Linked DNA regions of Agarilytica rhodophyticola. The protein of the gene in region 2 interacts with the protein of the main gene of each other region in a pairwise test. Links are inferred from orthologs where the notes say so. Each region holds a gene or a part of one and is shown on either strand. Other genes may lie near its edges.

What was found. The genes of interacting proteins can lie anywhere in the genome.
Region 1: the proteins of BVC89_RS10470 (region 2) and tusA interact in binary tests that used the Escherichia coli proteins (3 or more experiments, as listed by UniProt). The link is inferred for Agarilytica rhodophyticola from one-to-one orthologs.

What each region holds. Positions count from the first base shown.
Region 1 is NZ_CP020038.1:2,609,184-2,616,962, forward strand. What follows is about bases 1,877-4,796. They hold tusA (sulfurtransferase TusA), read left to right. Parts: upstream 1,877-3,175; coding sequence 3,176-3,418; downstream 3,419-4,796. Other genes in these bases: rlmM (23S rRNA (cytidine(2498)-2'-O)-methyltransferase RlmM), read left to right, coding at 1,877-2,667; BVC89_RS11015 (antibiotic biosynthesis monooxygenase family protein), read right to left, coding at 2,717-2,998; BVC89_RS11025 (hypothetical protein), read right to left, coding at 3,549-4,250; BVC89_RS11030 (elongation factor P hydroxylase), read left to right, coding at 4,583-4,796. In the rest of the region: BVC89_RS10995 (DUF2721 domain-containing protein), read left to right, coding at 164-556; BVC89_RS11000 (glycine cleavage system transcriptional repressor), read right to left, coding at 614-1,147; BVC89_RS11005 (YheU family protein), read left to right, coding at 1,341-1,562; more of rlmM, read left to right, coding at 1,621-1,876; more of BVC89_RS11030, read left to right, coding at 4,797-5,143; BVC89_RS11035 (5'-3' exonuclease), read left to right, coding at 5,140-6,048; BVC89_RS11040 (4-phosphoerythronate dehydrogenase), read left to right, coding at 6,045-7,172; BVC89_RS11045 (ATP-NAD kinase family protein), read left to right, coding at 7,159-7,779. UniProt on the Escherichia coli protein: Sulfur carrier protein involved in sulfur trafficking in the cell. Part of a sulfur-relay system required for 2-thiolation during synthesis of 2-thiouridine of the modified wobble base 5-methylaminomethyl-2-thiouridine (mnm(5)s(2)U) in tRNA.
Region 2 is NZ_CP020038.1:2,477,968-2,485,705, forward strand. Bases 1,685-4,563 are described here. They hold BVC89_RS10470 (IscS subfamily cysteine desulfurase), read left to right. Parts: upstream 1,685-2,474; coding sequence 2,475-3,653; downstream 3,654-4,563. Other genes in these bases: trmJ (tRNA (cytosine(32)/uridine(32)-2'-O)-methyltransferase TrmJ), read left to right, coding at 1,685-1,895; iscR (Fe-S cluster assembly transcriptional regulator IscR), read left to right, coding at 1,977-2,456; sufB (Fe-S cluster assembly protein SufB), read left to right, coding at 3,824-4,563. Also shown: BVC89_RS10455 (inositol monophosphatase family protein), read right to left, coding at 85-885; more of trmJ, read left to right, coding at 1,116-1,684; more of sufB, read left to right, coding at 4,564-5,263; Fe-S cluster assembly ATPase SufC, read left to right, coding at 5,351-6,100; Fe-S cluster assembly protein SufD, read left to right, coding at 6,100-7,422; BVC89_RS10490 (aminotransferase class V-fold PLP-dependent enzyme), read left to right, coding at 7,419-7,738. UniProt on the Escherichia coli protein: Master enzyme that delivers sulfur to a number of partners involved in Fe-S cluster assembly, tRNA modification or cofactor biosynthesis. Catalyzes the removal of elemental sulfur from cysteine to produce alanine.

The DNA of each region.
Region 1 (7,779 bases), 130 kb from region 2 along the record:
TAGCTTTCTTTTTATCCAGTTCTCGCTTGCTTATGGGCAATTAAGATTTGTTTGGCAAAAAATAGGTGGCTACTACAAGATTACTTTCGCAATATATTACAATGACGTTTTTCGTCATCAATGAGTTTTATACCGCAATGTTTTATCGAAGAGAAATACGATTATGGAAATGACAGTGACCACACCTAGCTTGTTATTTCCTGCAATATCCCTGTTATTACTGGCCTACACTAACCGTTTTATGGTGTTATCAAATGTTATTCGTCAATTGAGTAATATGGATGGTGCCGAGTCTAAGGATATCGTCAAACGCCAAGTGACTAGCTTGCGCAAGCGACTATACATTATTCGTCTTATGCAAGTGTTTGGTGTTTTAGCCTTTGTTATATGCACATTATCCACTTTTGCGCTTTTTCTTACCTGGCTTGAAGGCGGCAAAGTTCTATTTGGTTCAAGCCTAATTCTACTGACAATATCCTTATTATTTTCACTTTATGAAGTACATATCTCTACTGCCGCGATCAACATTGAAATAGAAAAACTAGATTTACATTAATGGCGAAGGGCCCTTGTGTCATCAACACAAGGGCCACAACTTAAGGCCACATTAATATCATTCGAATGGTGTTTCAGAGAGGGAAAGATCCAATGCTAAATTGTTGGCAATTTCATCTAGGATGTCATGTAACTGAGGAATATCCACGCCTTCTGGCAGTTCTAACTGTCCGGTAGCATCAAACAGAGGATCGCCACTGTAGGGCATACTGGTTAGCGCTGTTTCCAAATAGGCCATATTAATTTTGTGCTGTGCCAGTGCCCGAGAAAGCTCTCTGACAATACCGGAGCGATCGGGCCCTAATGCATGAATATAAGCATTCGTGGTATCGCTCTTAGGTGCTGAATCGGCATCGATGTGCTCGGTTTTTATCCAGATGCCATGTTCAATAAGCTGACTCAAAGCCGATTGTAATTGTTCTTGTTGTTCAGGGCTTACGGACACTCGAATAACACCTGCAAACTTACCTGCAAGTTGCGAAAGGCTGCTCTCTAGCCAATTACCGCCGTTATCGGAGACTGTTTCAGCGATTGCCTCGACAACGCCCGGTTTATCGTTACTGATGACACTAATGAGTATATGTTTAAGCATGTGTTTCGTCACTTTTGAAAATAAACTCGCGCAAGTATAATGCCCGCGCACAAACTTGCACATCTTTGATGAAAGGATTGACGTCATATAAAACCAAAGCAAGCTAGCGAAGCCTTGCCTATTGGCTGCGCTCCTGCTGATTAAGCAGCGCACTTTTTCAACAGGAATAGGTATATAGAGAGAGACAGCATATATGGTAATCCCCCCTGAACAGCTAACACGAGAAGTCCTTATTGGTATTGTTGAGTCGTATATCACTCGCGAAGGCACGGATTACGGTGAGCATGAGCTGGACTTAGACAGTAAGGTCAAGCGCTTATTGCCCCAGGTGCTCAAAGGGGAGGTGTTGATTGTGTATGACGAGGAGAGTCAGTCAGTTAATCTTGTACCTAAAGATGATGCTTCTATTGTCTAATATAGGTCAGCCTTAGATATCAAAATTTTTTTTTGTTAACACCAGTGGTGAATAATTCGTGGAAGTTATCTTGTTGTGTCGATGCGGTTTTGAGAAGGAAGTCGCCTCTGAAATCAACGCTCATGCAGCGAAACTAAGTATCGGTGGCTATATCAAAACTGAGGCTAACAGTGGTTTGGTGCGTTTCGTTACTTACCAGCGAAATGATGCTGAGAATCTCATTCAGCGAACCTCCTTTGATGAACTTGTTTTTGTTCGACATTGGCTTGTACTTGACCATGAGTTTACTGCTCTGGATACCCAAGATCGAGTCACTCCCATTTTAGATGTTGCTGGCAAGTTGCCCAAATGCAGCAGTTTGCAATGTATCAATGTGGACACTAATGAGGGTAAATCACTGGCCAAGCTAACCCGAGGTATTGGTCGCCACCTTGAAACTCGTTTGGAAAAGGTGGACTTTTGGCAGACTAAATCTGCCTGGGTGCTGCAGCTATTGTGTCTGGCGGGAGATCATGTGCTTATTGGTCGCACTTCTGAAGGAAATATGTCGCCATGGTTAGGAGGAATCCCCCGGCTCAAAGTGCCTCGCAGTGCCCCTAGCCGCGCTACGTTGAAGTTGGAAGAAGCATGGCTGCATTTTGTCCCCAAAGAGCAGCGGGAAGAGCGCCTAAGGCCTAGTATGAAGGCAGTGGATCTTGGTGCTGCGCCCGGTGGTTGGACCTGGCAGTTGGTGAATAAAAGCATGTTTGTGGATGCAGTTGATAATGGGCCTATGGATGAGTCTCTAATGGATTCTGGGCAGGTGACTCATCACCTTGAAGACGGTTTTCGCTATTCGCCGCCCAAGCCCGTTGACTGGCTAGTATGTGATATTGCCGATAAACCGTCGAGAGTGGCCAGTTTAATCGCCCATTGGGCCGAGAATCGTTGGTTTAGAGAGGCCGTCTTCAATTTAAAATTACCAATGAAGCAGCGCTATGTGGCGGTTGAAGAGGCGAGGCATCGTATTGCCTCTCAGCTGGTGGATCATGGCACTTATGAGCTGAAATTTAAGCAGTTGTATCACGATCGTGAAGAGGTTACCGGGCATATTAAATTGTTCTAGAGCCTATGCCTCCATATGCCTTATCCAGGCCTCAGTATATTGGCCTGGTTTAGTTTTCGAGCACGAGGATTTTTTCAGGCTCACTTAATACGGGATACACTTTATTCATCAACTCCATACGCTCGCGGCTTTGATACCAGCGATTCCAATCTTTTTGTGTACGCCATTTACACATGATAAAGCGATGATGGATATCATTAGTGTTGGTTAATGTTTCAGCAGAAATAAAACCATGAACAATGTAGGTTTCTTGCAGTGCTTTGCGGGAAAACTCTTCATAGGTAGATAACATTCCCTCAGCGATGTGACGTTCAATCATTACATGTATCATAAATTAGAATATCCGCTTGTTTTAAAGTAGGTATTAAAACATATAATAGAATATACATAATATTACCCGGGCTTGTTAACACGAATTAAATCGCATCTGTCGCCCCTAATACACATCAGCAGATGTGACTCAATGAGTGTTAACAGGCCCTAAGTTAAAGCGAAGGAAAAAATACTTGTGCCAAGTGAAGTCCAAAAAGTTGTCGATGCTAAAGGGTTGATTTGTCCTGAGCCCGTTATGATGCTGCATAGTGCGGTGCGAGATGCGGATGATGGCGATGTTATTAAAGTGCTTGCAACAGACCCCTCAACAGAGCGAGACATTACACGCTTTTGCGATTTTTTGGGGCATACTTTAGTAGAGTTTAGCAAAGGTGATGAGCTGTTAACTTTCTTGATTAAAAAGAAAGCAGAATCCTAAAGTCAGTAGACCACTCTTAGCTTCTTTAAGCTGTTTAGCACACTAACGTGTTCCACTTAATAAGGTTTTAGCCAGTATGAATAAGCGCTGGGCTAGCTTGTTAAGTTCCCCAGTCCAGCGCTAAACAGTATCAGTTTGACTCTTCCACTAGCATAGATATAGCTGCTAGGGCATCAGGATCTTCTGACTTAATTTTATTGGCAATGTGATGCTGAAAATAATACCTAAATTTATCGTTGGAATGTCCTGAATACAGGCAGTCATCACCGGGTAAAACAGGGGTATTAACTACCTTGTCCTCATCCACTAGCATACAGTCGACAACACCGTCATGGTGTAGACGCCAGCTGACAACCTCTTGTAAGGTCAGACATTTAAACCCTTCGTCTGCCAGTACTGCGTGGGTACCAATAGTATCGGGTATTTCCTGGATGATATCTGAGGCATTTTCACATTGATAGTCGTAGTATTCTGCGGCTGTTTCCAGTTCTACAACTTTGTGAATGGGAGCCTCAAAGAACAACTCATCGATACCGGGATCATAGTAGCCCTCAAATGTTCCGTTAAGAGGGTCTTTGATATCGGGGCAGGCGATAATATCGTTTAACCACGGTACCAAACCTGCAACTTGCCCATCTGCGCGCAGGGCCCAGCACAAAATTTTAAGACTAAAGTATTTTTCCCCGCTTACTTCGTTGGAATAGAGCATTTCCAAGCCATCGAGCTCAGGGGCGAGACGAATGATTCTAGTGTCAAATTGAGAGGAATATGATTTGCCGGTGAAAAGATCGATCACATTTTCCATATCGTGACCTTTACTTGAGATCTTCATAATACTACCTCCATATTTGAGGTGAGCTCAGCTAACTACCTAAGTATCTATCTATGGTATCTGTTTATACTACGTCTTATGCTACATCCCATGCCATATATATTTATGCTTATGTACATGTCTAGCGTTATATTTCTATCGTCATATTCATGTACACTATACCGCTGGTCAGTATCAGCTGAAGTTGACCATATATGGCATTACTATACACCCTATAGCGTATTGCATTAGAACACAAGACCCTATTATTAAGTTTTTATATACTCCTTACTTTTAGGTTGAATTGCAGATCAGGGCAAATTTGAACCCATATTTATAGCTTAGTACATTAAATGTCAAAAGAATTCATTTTTTCTTCTTCCGTTCGTCTGAAAATACTAATCGACGTTTTCAATACGCAATTTTTTGAGAGCCATCACACATTGTTGATGGCGGGCGGCGAGGAGCCTCTTTATGAGCCTGCTAGCGGAGATTTGCCTAGTCGTATTACATTTACTCGGGACTACTTTTCAAGCGCCCTCCACGAAATATCGCATTGGTGTATAGCGGGTGCAAAGCGGCGCCTGCAGCTGGACTACGGATATTGGTATGCACCAGATGGTCGCAGTTATGAGCAGCAGGCCTTATTTGAGCGCGTGGAGGTGAAACCTCAAGCATTGGAACGCATTTTCGCTTGTGCTTCAAGACAAAAATTTGTTGTCAGTGCTGATAATCTGGGTGCAGATCTATCGGCAAGTAAAAGCTTTAGTCTCGCCATTCATGAGCAGACTCTTAAATATTGCCAAATGGGCTTACCTGAAAGAGCACATAATTTTGTACGCGCTTTAGCTAAAGCCTTTCAGGTGAACGATCCTTTGTCTAAGCAGCATTACTTGCTACAGGATTTAATTTGAACAATCGTGCCGATCAAGATGCTCGTGTTTTTATCATTGATGCATCTATTTTTATTTTTAAATACTATTTTTCCATGCCCAGTCATTGGCATGCTGACAATGGTCGTCCGACAGAAACTGTATATGGCTATACACGATGGTTGTGGGAGTTTCTTTCTCAAGTGGAGCCTGCGCGAGTTATCGCCTGTTTTGATGAAAGTTTAACAACCTGTTTTCGCAATGACATTTATCCTGAGTATAAGAAAAGCAGAGCGTTACCTGATGATGATTTAGCGTTCCAGTTATTGGCTTGTAAGCGCATAACACAATTGTTCGGTATTCGTTGCTACGCATCAGAAAAATATGAAGCCGATGATCTTATAGGCAGCTGTGCTCAGTTGTGTCAAAGTCAGAAGGTCCCGGTAACTATATTATCCAACGATAAAGACTTAGCTCAGCTTCTTCGCCTACCTAGCAGTCATCTTTGGAATTATCCTGCAGATGACCCCTTAAATGAAAAAGATATCTACCAAAAAATGGCGGTTTGGCCGCAACAAATCCCTGACTATCTGGCCTTGCTTGGAGATGTCAGTGACGATATCCCCGGTGTCCCTGGGGTTGGTAAAAAAACAGCAGCGCAATTATTAAATCACTTTCTTTCTTGGTCTGCTATGAAAGAAAATTTGCATGACATACATTCCCTGCCAATACGTGGGGCACAATCGTTAGAAAAAAAAATCATTGAGTACGCCAGTCAAATCGATATGGCTTTAAAGTTAACCACCATTGCGTGTGATGCTATCGCCATAACGATAGAGGATACATGTCGGCAGGCAGGTGATTGGATCGCACTTGTCGGACTTTTGCGTGGTTTGGGTTTGCCAGAGAGTTTCTGTCAACGTATGGAGAATAAAAAAGAATTATGAAAATAGTTGCGGATGAAAATATTCCCTATGTGGAAGAATTATTTGCTCCTTTAGGTGAGGTTCAATTGCTTCCAGGGCGAACATTGACAAATGCGGATGTCAATAATGCTAATGCGTTATTGGTACGCTCGGTGACGCCTGTTAATAAAATGCTTCTAGACGATAGTCCAGTTCAATTTGTTGGCACCTGTACCATTGGTGTTGATCACTTGGACACACAATATCTACAAGAAAGAGCTATAGCTTATGCTAGCGCGCCAGGCTGCAATGCTAACGCGGTTGTACAATATATTATCAGTGTCTTTGCTTCGCTGGATATCCTTCAAAGCCGTAAAAACGTCGTTATTGTCGGTGGCGGAAATGTCGGTAAGCGGGTGTATCAGATGTTGGATAACATTGGATTTAACTGCTCCGTTGTCGACCCATTTCTTGATTCTTCTTGTGGTATGCCTCTAGTGGATTTTTCGGCTATTTACGACGCTGATATTATTTGTTTGCATACTCCTTTAACTGGTTCAGGGGCACACCCCACTATTGATATGCTAGCTTATGATCAATTGCAAGGGCTAAAACCTGGCGCTCTTTTGATTAATGCAGGTCGCGGTGGTGTTATTAACAATGAAGCGTTAAACGTTATATTGCATGAACGCGAAGATCTGCAAGTAGTATTAGATGTTTGGGCCGATGAACCTAATGTTGATACAGATCTTTTACAGCGTGTATTAATTGGTACACCTCATATTGCGGGTTATAGTTTTGAAGGCCGTGTGCAGGGTTCACTGATGATCTTTGATGCTTTTTGTAAACATTTTAATATTGACTCACAACGTAAAGACAAGGTTCGAAGAGAGGTTATAGCACAAGCATTTGGCGATACTGGTGAAATAGAATATAAAGGCCTCATAGATGCGATTTTAACTGCATACAACGTAAAGCAAGATTTCGCCAGACTGAAACAACATCAGGCACAATTGCCCGCCGTATTTGATAAACTACGTAAGAATTATCCAAAGCGAAGAGAATTTTCACATTTCTTTTGTAAACCTTTCGATCACAAAAAAGTACCACCAGAAGAAAAAGCAATGGTGAAGGCCTTGGGGTTTGGTATTGATGACGAAATATAGTATTCAGCAGCCGCGTGTTGAAAAAGTCCCCCTACGTTTGGGTTTTGTTATTAATCCCTATGCCGGTGCAGGCGGTCCTGCAGGTTTAAAAGGGAGTGACAGTTCGACCACTAGAAAAGCCGTTGTCGATGGTGAAATTAAATCGCGAGCGCCTGAGCGAGCGCTACAATTTATATCTGCATTAACATCCATCGCCAAAGATAATACCTTGCAGTTTGTGACCCTCAAAGGGGCGATGGGTGAAAATGCTTTTCTTGCTGCGGGTATGCAAGTAAATGAAGTTTTTCATCTGTTAGATATTGATTTTCCAGAAGTAACGCGAGCCGAAGATACACAAATAGCGGTTGATGCTTTGCTAGCAGCTAATATTGATATGTTGGTATTTGTCGGCGGTGATGGCACAGCGCGTGACGTATGTTCGGTTATCGGACACAAACTGCCAGTCTTGGGTGTTCCCTCTGGAGTGAAAATGCATTCAGGCGTTTTTGCTATAACTCCACAAGGCGCGGCGATGGTTATCGACGATCTCGCTGCAACTAAACTGGTTTCCCTTACTGAGCAAGAAGTACGTGATATTGATGAAGACGCTTTTCAAAAAGGCGTGGTT
Region 2 (7,738 bases):
AAATGAAGAGTATTTTATTGCTAAGCCCTATAAACCTAGTTGAGTTTATAGGGCGAAGATAGATATAAAGAATGGGGTGAGTAACTATACCTTGCCCATATGCTTTTCAACAATTTGCAATAAAGGCTTAAACACTTTAGGCGGAGCACAAACAATGTTGCCACTGTCCATATAATCTTTGCCACCACGAAAATCTGAAATTAAACCGCCAGATTCTTTTAACAATAAGACGCCAGCGGCGATATCCCACTGCTTTAAGTTCATTTCCCAAAAACCATCGAAACGACCTGCTGCAACATAGGCTAGATCTAAGGCCGCGGAGCCTGGCCTGCGAAGACCTGCGGTAACACCGGCTATTTCTTTGACGCAAGCAAGGTATTCGTCAATATGACTAAAGGAGAAACCGTTAAACGGTATCCCCGTACCGATGAGGGCACCATCTAAACCGTTTTGTTTACTGACGCGCATACGGCGGCCGTTAAAAGTTGCCCCCTTACCTTTAGACGCGGTAAATTCCTCTCTTTTTATAGGGTCTAAAATGACACCGTGCTCAAGTTGCCCTTTGTACAAGCAGGCGATTGAAACGGCGAAGTGTGGAATGCCGTGAAGAAAATTAGTAGTGCCATCTAAAGGGTCGATTATCCATTCATAATCGCTGTTAGGATCGCCGGTGCTGCCACCTTCTTCACCCGTGAATTTATGATCTGGATAGGCACGTTTTAGATGATAAATCACTTCTTTTTCCGCGTTGCGATCAACTTCGCTGACAAAATCATTGTGGCCTTTTTTCTCGATAGCAACTAAGTCAAGCCGCTCGAAAGCACTTTCAATGACTTCTCCGGCTTTACGTGCCGCTTTCAGAGCAATGGTGAGCATGGGTTCCATAGGTGGTCTCTCGGTTTTACAAGCTAGTAGAATCCTGTCCCACTTGATAGCAGGGAGGGGATAATCGGGCGCGATTATATAGTAAAGCTTCTATTATGCCACGCTATATAGTGCTTATTGCTAGATAAGTATATAGAGCCATTGAGTCTAGCATGCAGGCGATTATATTTGGCGAAAAACGATTCAGGCGGTATAGTGCCGCGTTTTCTATAAGCTAGCTAGAGTGGATTATGCAAGAGCGTCTCAAACGAATACGAATGGTCATGGTGAATACGACCCACCCTGGCAATATCGGTGCGGCTGCACGAGCGATAAAGAATATGGGGCTGTCGTCGTTAGTATTAGTTGACCCTAAGGAATTTCCGTCGCCCAAGGCTGTTTGGCGGGCGGCTGGCGCGGTGGATGTGCTAGAGAACGTTAAAGTGGTATCGACGTTAGACGAAGCCATCTCAGGTTGTGGTTTGGTAGTAGGAACGAGCGCTCGTGAACGGCGTATCCCCTGGCCGCTGCTGACGCCGCGAGAATGTGGCGACAGGGTCTGTGTAGAGTCACAAGAGCATGACATTGCAATACTTTTTGGCCGCGAAGATAGAGGGTTGACCAATGAGGAGTTGCAAAAATGTAACTATCATGTGCATATCCCCGCCAACGCTGACTATTCCTCTTTGAACATCGCCGCCGCGATGCAAGTGATCGCTTACGAAATTCGCATGTCTTTTCTTAACCAGGAAGCTGGACAAGCCATCACTTTTGACGACTGGGACATGCCCCCGGCGAAACAGCAAGACTTGGAAATGTATTACACTCACCTTGAAGAAACTCTAGCCAAGCTCGGTTTTTACGATCCAAAGAATCCAAGACAGACTATGACGCGTATGCGTAGGTTGTACAGCCGAGTGAGAATGGATGAAATGGAATTGAGTATCATGCGCGGTATGTTGACCTCCATTCAAAATTATATTTATCGAACAAATCAGAAGACGGATAGCTCGGACGAAGAAACGCAATAACCAAGTGAAATAGTCGGATAAATACTTGACTGTGGCACTTGGTTTTTGAATAATGTCAATAAATACATTTGGTGAAAACTTATGCGTCTGACTACCAAAGGCCGCTACGCGGTAACGGCAATGTTAGATTTAGCGTTGCATACTCATTCGGGACCTGTGTGTCTTGCTGATATTTCTAAGAGACAAGAGATCTCCCTTTCTTATCTTGAACAATTGTTCGCCAAGCTGCGACAAAACTCCCTCGTACGCAGTGTGCGTGGCCCCGGTGGCGGCTATAAGCTCAACCGTCCCTCTAGCGAAGTTTACGTTGCGGAAATTATCGATGCCGTTAATGAATCTATTGATGCCACAAGTTGTGGTGGTCAAGGAGACTGTCAGCAAGGTGATGTCTGCTTAACTCATTATTTGTGGACTGACTTAAGTGAACAAATCCATAGGTTTTTGAGTGGCATTAGCTTGGCGAGCTTAGTTGACAGACATGAAGTTCAACGTGTTGCTCAGCGCCAAGGTGAGAAAGAGCAGCAAGATCTTAAGGTCATTAGCGCATCTAGTATTGTTTAAAGAAGCTTTTTTGTTGTTATGAAAACTCCTGTTTATCTAGACTACGCTGCCAGTACGCCGGCTGATCCCCGTGTGGCTGAAGCAATGGCGCAGTGCATGACTCTGGAAGGCAATTTTGGCAATCCAGCGTCACGTTCTCACATATATGGTTGGCGAGCTGAAGAAGCGGTTGAAGATGCGCGCGGGGCCTTGGCAGATTTAATCAATGCTGATACGCGAGAAATAGTATGGACAAGCGGCGCTACCGAATCTGACAACTTGGCGATAAAAGGTGCCGCCGAAGGCAGAAGCGCTCGTGGTCGACATATTATTACCGCTCGAACTGAGCATAAAGCGGTACTTGATACTTGCCAACACCTTGCTGCCGAAGGTTTTGAAATAAGCTATATCGAGCCGCCGACTGGCGGTATTATCACTAAGGAACTGGTGCAAGAGCATCTTCGTGACGATACAATTCTTGTTTCGCTCATGCATGTAAATAATGAAATTGGTGTGATTAATGAGGTTGGTGCCATCGGCCAACTTTGTCGGGACAAAGACATTCTTTTTCACGTGGATGCTGCGCAGAGCGTGGGCAAGATTGAAGTCGATGTCAAAGCCTTGCACGTCGATCTGTTGTCGATTTCTGCACATAAGATGTATGGCCCAAAAGGTATCGGGGCTCTCTATGTGAGGCGCCACCCCGATTTTAAGTTGGCGGCTCAGATTCATGGCGGGGGTCATGAACGAGGTATGCGTTCTGGCACATTGCCGACTCATCAGATCGTTGGCTTTGGTGTTGCGGCAAGTATTGCTCAGAAAGAGATGATGGCGGATGCCAAGCGCTTACTTGGCTTGCGTGAAAGGTTTCTAAGTATTGTGGATCGCCTTGACGGTATATTTATTAACGGTGATCTCAGGCAGCGTGTTGCTGGCATCCTCAATATCAGTTTTGCCGGTGTTGAAGGGGAAACTCTATTAATGTCACTGCGTGATTTGGCTGTATCGACCGGATCGGCTTGCACTTCCGTCAGTGTTGAACCTTCTTATGTTTTGCGCGCTCTAGGCGTGGAACCTGAATTAGCACATAGCTCACTGCGCTTGAGTTTTGGCCGTTTTACTACCGAAGAAGAAATTGATTTTGCTGCTAACAAAATTTGCACTACCGTTGACAAGTTGCGAGAGATTTCTCCAACCTGGGTGGCGTCTCAAGTTTGATCATATCAGAGCTAATTAAAAGCTACGCAGCTGGTATGATACGTGTCGTGTTTTGCTTATCTGATGAAAAATGCGTGACTGTTACCAGATGAAATAGCAGGTAAGCGAGCAACAGTTAAATAAGCAAATAAAGAATTGTATCGAATTTAATCTTATTGAGTTTAATTATTATGTCACAAGAGCAAATCGACCACTTAATCGAACAAGATTATGTTGCTGGCTTTGTTACCGACATCGAGTCTGAAACATTGCCACCGGGTTTGAATGAAGAGGTCATTCGGTTTATATCTGCTAAAAAGAACGAACCCGAATGGATGTTAGAGTGGCGTCTAAAAGCTTTTGAGGTTTGGAAAAGCATGGATGAGCCGCAGTGGGCTCATGTGAATTATCCGAAAATTGACTTCGATGCAATCTCTTATTACTCGGCCCCAAAAAGTTTAGCAGATAAGCCCAAAAGTCTCGATGAAGTTGATCCTGAGCTTATTGAAACCTACAACAAACTGGGCATTCCTTTGCACGAGCAAGAGATGTTGGCCGGTGTTGCTGTGGATGCGGTGTTTGATTCTGTTTCTGTCACCACAACCTTTCGCAAGAAATTGAAAGATGCAGGTGTAATATTTTGCCCTATTTCAGAGGCGGTGCATGAATATCCTGAGTTGGTTAAAAAATACTTGGGTAGTGTCGTTCCTCAAAAAGATAATTTTTATGCTGCTCTAAACTGCGCTGTATTCAGTGATGGCTCCTTTGTCTATATCCCCAAAGGGGTGCGCTGCCCGATGGAGCTGTCTACGTATTTTCGCATTAACGAATCTAATACCGGACAGTTTGAGCGAACGCTAATTGTTGCCGATGAAGGTAGTTATGTGAGTTACCTAGAAGGTTGCACAGCTCCAATGCGCGATGAAAATCAGTTGCATGCGGCGGTGGTCGAATTAGTTGCCTTAGACGATGCCAAAATAAAATATTCCACCGTACAGAACTGGTACCCAGGTGATGCCCAGGGCAAAGGTGGTATTTATAATTTTGTAACCAAACGAGGTGTTGCACATCGCAATGCTCACATTTCTTGGACGCAGGTGGAGACAGGGTCTGCAGTTACCTGGAAATATCCAAGCTGTGTTTTAAAAGGCGATAACAGTGTAGGAGAGTTTTACTCGGTGGCGCTGACCAATAACTTTCAGCAAGCCGATACGGGTACTAAGATGATTCACTTGGGTAAAAATACCAAGTCGACCATTATTTCCAAGGGTATTTCAGCAGGTAAAAGCTCTAATGCGTATCGTGGTTTAGTGCGTATGAATCCCGCAGCTGAAGGTGCGCGCAATTACACACAATGTGATTCGCTATTAATTGGCGATACTTGTGCTGCTCATACTTTCCCTTACATCGAAAGTAAAAATCCTTCCGCTATTGTCGAACATGAAGCCACCACGTCAAAAGTGAGTGATGATCAGCTTTATCTATGTCAACAACGGGGTATTGATACTGAAAAAGCGGTATCGATGATCGTTAACGGTTTTTGTAAAGAAGTATTTAAAGAACTACCCATGGAATTTGCTGTGGAAGCGGGCAAATTATTAGAGGTGAGCCTCGAGGGTAGTGTGGGCTAGTGGCTGTGACCACAACGCCGTCGTTTATATACATGATATTTTCTGCGCTCATACACGATATTGGCGCTTTTTGGGAGAAACATATTAATGCTGTCGATTAATAATTTACAGGCGCAAGTTGAAGATAAACCTATTTTAAAGGGCTTAAACTTTACCGTTAATCCAGGAGAAGTGCATGCGATCATGGGCCCTAATGGTTCCGGCAAAAGTACACTTGGTCATGTATTATCTGGTCGTGAAGGCTACGAAGTAACTGGTGGTAGCGTAGAATTTTGTGGCAAAGATTTATTGGCGATGGAAACAGAAGAGCGTGCACGGGAAGGATTATTTCTTGCGTTCCAATACCCTGTGGAAATACCTGGGGTAAGCAATATGGAATTTCTCAAGGCTTCTGTCGATGCGGTGCGCGAACATCGCGGTTTACCTGCATTGGATGCTATCGCCTTTATGAAACAAGCACGAGAAATGTGTAAAGCGGTTAATTTAGAGCAGAGTTTTTTAAAGCGCGGCGTTAATGAAGGTTTTTCTGGCGGCGAAAAAAAGCGTAATGAAATTATGCAAATGATGTTGTTAGAACCTCGTTTGGCGATTTTGGATGAAACCGATTCAGGCCTTGATATTGATGCTTTGCAGGTTGTTGCAGAAGGCGTTAATTCACTGCGTGCTGAGGATCGCTCCTTTATTGTTGTGACCCATTATCAGCGTTTACTTAACTATATTGAGCCAGACTTCGTTCATGTTTTAGCAGGAGGCCAAATAGTGAAATCAGGAGATAAATCCTTGGCCCTTGAACTAGAAGAAAAAGGCTACGGCTGGTTGGAGAGTGAGGTCGCCTAATGACGAGTTTTGTAGATCAAGCTTTAGCATATCCGACGCAGGACTCGCCTGCATGGCTACAAGGCTTTAAACAGGAAAAAACCGAGCTGTGGCAACAGGCAAGCTTTCCCCACCGAAAAACTGAGCATTGGAAATATACCAATCTTAAGGCATTAGAACAGGGGGAGTTTTTTCAAAGTCCGGCAAGCACTCACACCCTCGATGAAAAAGCATTGGAGAGGCTGGCGATTCCCGGCCTGGATACTATTGATCTGATTTTTATCAATGGTGTTTTCCAGCAGCACTTGTCGACGGCAGCCAATGATTTACCTGAAGGACTGAATGTCACACGCTTTGCTGAAGCTTCCTCACAACAGCAAGATGTTATTCAGGAATATTTAGGCAATGTCGCCAAAGATCTTGGTCATCTATTTGTGACATTAAACAATAGTCATTTAGCTGACGGCGTGTTTGTTTCAGTAGATAAGAATACGCAAGCTAGTAAGCCTATCCGTATTGTCCAACTCACCTCCGCGCAAGCCCAGAATTTTGCCGTGGCGCCGCGCCTTTTGGTGGTGCTGGAGGAGGGTGCCGAAGCTTGTGTTATTGAGCACTTTGCCAGCGATGATAATAAACAAACTAGTTTTGTTAATGCCGTTTGTGAAATTGAAGTGAAAGATAATGCAAAGCTTGAGCACTATCGTTTGCACCTGGAACACGAGTCTAATCTTCATATCGGTGGTATGCACGTTAACTTACGAAGAGATGCTGTACTAGATAGCTTTCATCTAGCGCTTGGTAGTGTGCTTAAGCGTATCGATGTTGTGGTTAATCATTTGGGCAAAGGCGCCCACAGTAATCTCAACGGTGTTTATTTACCTTCTAATAAGCAGCATGTGGATTACCATACATGTATTGAACATGCGGTGCCTCATTGCACGAGTAATGAAGTGTTTCGTGGGATTATTAGTGACAATGCCAAAGCAGTATTTAATGGCCGCATTCACATACATAAAGATGCACAAAAAACTCTTGCTCAGTTGAGTAATAAAAATCTGCTTACTAGCAACAAGGCGGAAATTGATACCAAACCAGAATTAGAAATTTATGCTGATGATGTGCAATGTGCTCATGGCGCTACGGTGGCACAGCTTGATGATAACGCTATGCATTATTTAATGACGCGAGGTGTATCTAAAGATGATGCCCGTGTAATGATGAGCTTTGGCTTTATCAATGAGCTTATTAATCAAATTAACCATGAAGCCTTGGCAAATTATTTACGACCTAAGATGGCACAATTATTTTCCGGTAAAATAGCGCTATTGGATCAAGCTTTATGAGTGATCAGATGTTAGCTCCAGAGAATACCTGTCGGCAATTTGATATCGCTAGCGTACGCGAAGACTTCCCCATCTTGCGGCAGGAAGTTAACGGACATCCTCTAGTCTATTTGGATAATGCCGCGACCACTCAAAAGCCGAATGCCGTTATTGATGAAATTAGCAATTATTATCGTTCGTACAATTCTAATGTACATCGCGGCGCGCATCATCTTAGTGACAAAGCCACTTCTCACTTTGAGGCAGCTCGTGAGCGAATCTCTAAATTTGTTAACAGTCCAAAGGCCAGTCAGGTAATTTGGACACGTGGTACAAC